DNA from 2 places in the Streptomyces luteogriseus genome. Region 2 is predicted to be linked to the other one. Evidence: riboswitches for the same ligand, from Rfam matches in the RefSeq annotation. Region 2 holds a riboswitch; the other holds the start of a gene.
The links. Region 2 has a riboswitch for S-adenosylmethionine ahead of BJ965_RS28285 (aminotransferase class V-fold PLP-dependent enzyme). Riboswitches for the same ligand answer to the same signal wherever they lie in the genome.
Positions count from the first base shown of each region.

Region 1: linked by a shared signal. The riboswitch ahead of thrC (threonine synthase) and the one ahead of BJ965_RS28285 (aminotransferase class V-fold PLP-dependent enzyme) in region 2 are both predicted to bind S-adenosylmethionine.

Region 1 is NZ_JACHMS010000001.1:4,735,759-4,738,206, reverse strand. It holds gene thrC (threonine synthase) at 1-1,111, opposite strand, end outside; SAM riboswitch class I at 1,127-1,281, opposite strand; gene BJ965_RS21020 (glucosyl-3-phosphoglycerate synthase) at 1,437-2,381, shown strand.
Region 2 is NZ_JACHMS010000001.1:6,359,936-6,362,383, forward strand. It holds gene trpD (anthranilate phosphoribosyltransferase) at 1-800, shown strand, start outside; SAM riboswitch class IV at 875-991, shown strand; gene BJ965_RS28285 (aminotransferase class V-fold PLP-dependent enzyme) at 1,170-2,448, shown strand, end outside.

The DNA of each region.
Region 1 (2,448 bases), 1.6 Mb from region 2:
CACCACCGGCGGTCTCCGCGAAGATCCCCTCGGTGCGCGCGAGGATCTTGATCGCGTCGACGACCTGCTCGTCGTTCACGTCCTCCACCGCACCGCCGGTCCGCCGCGCGATGTCCAGCACGTAGGGCCCGTCCGCCGGGTTGCCGATGGCCAGCGACTTGGCGATGGTGTTCGGCTTCTGCGGGCGGACGACGTCGTGCCCGGCCTTGTAGGCGACGGACACCGGCGAGCAGCCCTCGGCCTGCGCACCGAAGATCTTGTAGGGCTTGTCCTCGACCAGACCGAGCTTGATCAGCTCCTGAAGACCCTTGTCGATCTTCGTCAGCTGCGAGCCGGAGGCGATGGGCACCACCAGCTGGTCCGGCAGCCGCCAGCCGAGCTGCTCGCAGATCTCGTACGCGAGGGTCTTGGAGCCCTCCGCGTAGTACGGCCGGAGGTTGACGTTGACGAAGCCCCAGCCCTCGCCCGCCGGGTCGCCGATCAGCTCGGAGCAGAAGCGGTTCACGTCGTCGTAGTTGCCCTCGATCCCGACGAGCTCGCCGCCGTAGACCGCGGCCATGACGACCTTGCCCTGCTCCAGGTCGTGCGGGATGAACACGCACGAGCGGAAGCCGGCGCGGGCCGCGGCGGCGCCCACCGCACCGGCGAGGTTGCCGGTGGAGGAGCAGGAGAGCGTGGTGAAGCCGAAGGCGCGGGCGGCCTCCAGGGCCTGCGCGACGACGCGGTCCTTGAAGGAGTGCGTCGGGTTGCCGGAGTCGTCCTTCACGAACAGCTTGCCGGCGTCGACGCCCAGCTCGCGCGCGAGGTTGTCGGCCTTGACGAGCTTGGTCCAGCCGGGGTTGATGTTCGGCTTGTCCGCGACGTCGGCCGGGACCGGCAGCAGCGGGGCGTAGCGCCAGATGTTCGCGGGTCCCGCTTCGATGCGCTTGCGGAGCTCTTCGGTGTCGTAGGCCGAGAAGTCGTAGGCGATCTCCAGCGGGCCGAAACACTCCTGGCACGCGAAGACCGGTCCGAGGGGGACGCGGTGACCGCACTCGCGGCAGCTCAGCGCCGCGGCGGGACCGAGGTCTACGGTGGAGTCAGTGGTGCTTGCAACAGTCTGCACAGCCATGTGAGGCGAGGCCCTTCCTCATCTTCCTCACGACGCATCTCGCCGTGAGACGGATTTGGCACCTTCCCGAGCCGGGACCTCGCGGAGCGGTCGACAGTGACCTACGAGTATCGGCTGGAGGGTTGCCGGGGCTTCATCGGGCCGTATCCCTCTGCCCCTCTGGATGAGCTGTATGTGGTTGTAGGCGGCGGGTGACCCCGGACATGCGATGGTCATCCGCGTTGTTCAAGACTGTAACCGACGACCAGGACAGTTGAGATAGTCGTCCGAACCGCGAGATGGATCACAGTCCGTCCCGCCGAGAGTACGCAGAGGAGCCGCCACGGTGCTGGAAGAAGTCGAGCGCTGGCTGAGCACCCGTTCCTGGTCCGCGACCGAGCGCCCGCTCCACCGGATCCTGGCCGCCAAGCAGCGCACCGGCCAGACGGTCAGCGTGGTGCTGCCCGCCCTCAACGAGGAGGCGACGGTCGGCGACATCGTCTCCGTCATCCGCCACGACCTGATGCGGCAGGTCCCACTCGTCGACGAGCTGGTCGTCGTCGACTCGGGGTCGACCGACCGCACGTCCGAGGTGGCCGCCGCCGCGGGCGCGCGGGTGGTGCACCGGGACGGGATACTCCCGCACCTGCCCGCCGTGCCCGGCAAGGGCGAGGTGCTGTGGCGCTCGCTGCTCGTCACCCACGGGGACATCGTCTGCTTCGTCGACGCGGACCTGAGGGACTTCTCGTCCGACTTCGTCTCGGGGATCGTGGGCCCGCTGCTCACGGACCCGGACGTGGACCTGGTGAAGGCCATGTACGACCGCCCCCTCGCCGGCGCCGCGGGGCAGGGCGGCCGGGTCACCGAGCTGATGGCACGCCCGCTGCTCAACATGCACTGGCCGCAGCTGGCCGGCTTCGTGCAGCCGCTCGGCGGCGAGTACGCGGCCCGCCGCTCCCTGCTGGAGCAGCTGCCGTTCCCCGTCGGGTACGGCGTGGAGCTGGGCATGCTGGTCGACGCCCTGCACCTGGCGGGCCTGGACGCCCTCGCCCAGGTCGACGTCGGCGTGCGCAAGCACCGGCACCAGGACGGGCAGGCGCTGGGCCGGATGGCCGCCGCGATCTACCGCACGGCCCAGCTGCGGCTGGCCCGCGGGCATCTGATGCGGCCCTCCCTGACGCAGTTCGAGCGGGGCGCGGACGGCTTCGAGCCGCGGACGTACTCCGTGGACACCGAGGAGCGTCCGCCGATGGTGGACATCGCCGAGTACCAGGCGCGGAAAGCGGCCTGACCGGGGCCGTTTTCGGCCGGGCACGACAGATCCGCACGTTTGAGCGTTTCCGGGCCGGGCTAGGTTG
Region 2 (2,448 bases):
CGGTCGACATCGTCGGCACGGGCGGCGACGGCGCGAAGACGGTCAACATCTCCACGATGTCCTCGATCGTGGTCGCCGGCACCGGCGCGAAGGTCGTCAAGCACGGCAACCGCGCCGCGTCCTCGGCGTCCGGGGCCTCCGACGTGCTGGAGAAGCTCGGCGTCAACCTCGAGCTGCCCCTGCACCGGGTCACGGAGGTCGCCGAGGAGGCCGGGATCACCTTCTGCTTCGCGGTGAAGTTCCACCCCGCGCTGCGGCACGCGGGCGCCGCACGCGGCCAGTTGGGCATCCGCACGGTGTTCAACGCCCTCGGCCCGCTCACCAACCCGGCCCGGGTCCGCGCCCAGGCCGTCGGTGTCGCGGATCCCCGCATGGCGCCGATCGTCGCGGGCGTCTTCGCCGAGCGCGGCAACTCCTCCCTGGTCTTCCGGGGCGACGACGGTCTGGACGAGCTGACCACCACGGCCACCTCCCGGGTGTGGATCGTCCGGGACGGTGAGGTGACCGAGGAGGCCTTCGACCCGCGTGACGTGGGCCTCGAACTGGTCCCCGTGGAGGCGCTGCGCGGCGCGGACGCCTCGTACAACGCGGAGGTCGCGCGGCGGCTCCTGGACGGGGAGACCGGCCCGGTGCGGGACGCGGTGGTGCTGAACTCGGCGGCGGCCCTGGTGGCCCTGGAGCCGACGCGAGCGCCGCTGGCCGAGCAGATCCGCGCCGGGATGGTGAAGGCGGCCGAGTCGATCGACTCGGGCGCGGCCAAGCGCACGCTGGAGCGCTGGGTCGCCGCCAGCAACAGGTAGGGAACCACGGACGGCGTCCCGCGATCCGGACTCGGGTTGCGGGGCGCCGATCTTTTCGCGTACGTTCCTGACCAGGTCATGAGTGACAGTCATGAGGCCCCGGCCGACTGTCCGGCAACCCTCCGTCCGTGGCGGGGTGCCCCGGGTGAAGACCGGGCCGCAGGCAGCGAGGTCTGTGGCAAGCGCGGACCCCTCGCACGCTTTTGAAAAGTGTGGGGCCAGGGGTCCTGGTCCTCGAGGAGTTCTCCCGTGAATCAGCGAATGCGATAGGGCCGCAGAGCCCCGCCTCCGCATCCCTCTTTCCTTCACCCCCGCTGGTAGCCGTACCGGCTCGCGGGCGGATTCCATCTGCCTTCACGGGAGTTCACCATGTCCGTCTCCACCGTTGCCGCCACCCCGTCCGTTTGTGCCCCGCTGCCCGTTCTGGGCCGGGATGTCACCGTGCCGCTCGTGACCGGTGGCGAGGTCACCTACGCCGCCCTCGACTACGCCGCCAGCGCTCCGGCGCTCCAGCGGGTCTGGGACGACGTCGCCGCCTACGCGCCCTATTACGGCAGCGTCCACCGCGGCGCCGGGTACCTCTCCCAGCTCTCCACCGACCTGTTCGAGAACGCCCGCCGGACCGTCGCGGAGTTCCTCGACTGCCGCGAGGACGACCAGGTCGTGTTCACCCGGTCGACCACCGACTCCCTCAACCTCCTGGCCGCCGCGCTCCCCGCCGACTGCCGGGTCTTCGTCTTCGAAACCGAGCACCACGCCTCGCTGCTGCCGTGGCGCAGTGCCCAGGTCACCTACCTCGACGCCCCGCGCAGCCACCGCGAGGCCGTCGAGACCCTGGAGCGCGCCCTCGCCGACCGCGACCCCTACGGGCCGGCCCTCGTGTGCGTCACCGGCGCCTCGAACGTGACCGGTGAGCTGTGGCCCGTACGGGAGCTCGCGGCGGCCGCGCACGCCCACGGTGCGCGGATCGTGCTGGACGCCGCGCAGCTGGCCCCGCACCACGAGGTGTCCGTCGCCGGCCTCGACGTCGACTGGGTCGCCTTCTCCGGGCACAAGCTGTACGCGCCCTTCGGCTCGGGTGTGCTGGCCGGGCGGGCCGACTGGCTGCGCGCGGCCGATCCGTACCTCGCGGGCGGCGGGGCCAGCCGCAAGGTCGTCCGGCGGGAGGACGGGGGAGTGGACGTGGAGTGGCACGACAGCGCCGCCCGTCACGAGGCCGGTTCGCCCAACGTCATCGGCGCCTACGCCCTCGCATCGGCCTGCACGGCACTGACCGAGGCCGGCTTCGACACCCTGGCGGCCCGTGAGCAGTACCTGGTCCGCACCGTGCGGGAGGGTCTCGCCGACGTTCCCCAGGTGCGGTTCCTGTCCCTCTTCGGGGACGACGCGCCGCGCGTCGGCGTGCTCTCCTTCGTCGTCGAGGGCTGGAACAGCTCCCACTTCGCCGCCGCCCTGTCCGCCGAGTACGGCATCGGCGTACGGGACGGGCTGTTCTGCGCCCACCCGCTGCTGCGCACCCTGCTCGGCAGCGACCCGCAGGCCCAGGGGGAGTGCGGGTCGCCGGAGTCCGCGCCCGGCGAGAAGTCGCTGAACGCCATCCGGGTCAGCTTCGGCGCGGGCACGCCGGACGAGCATGTGGAGCGGTTCG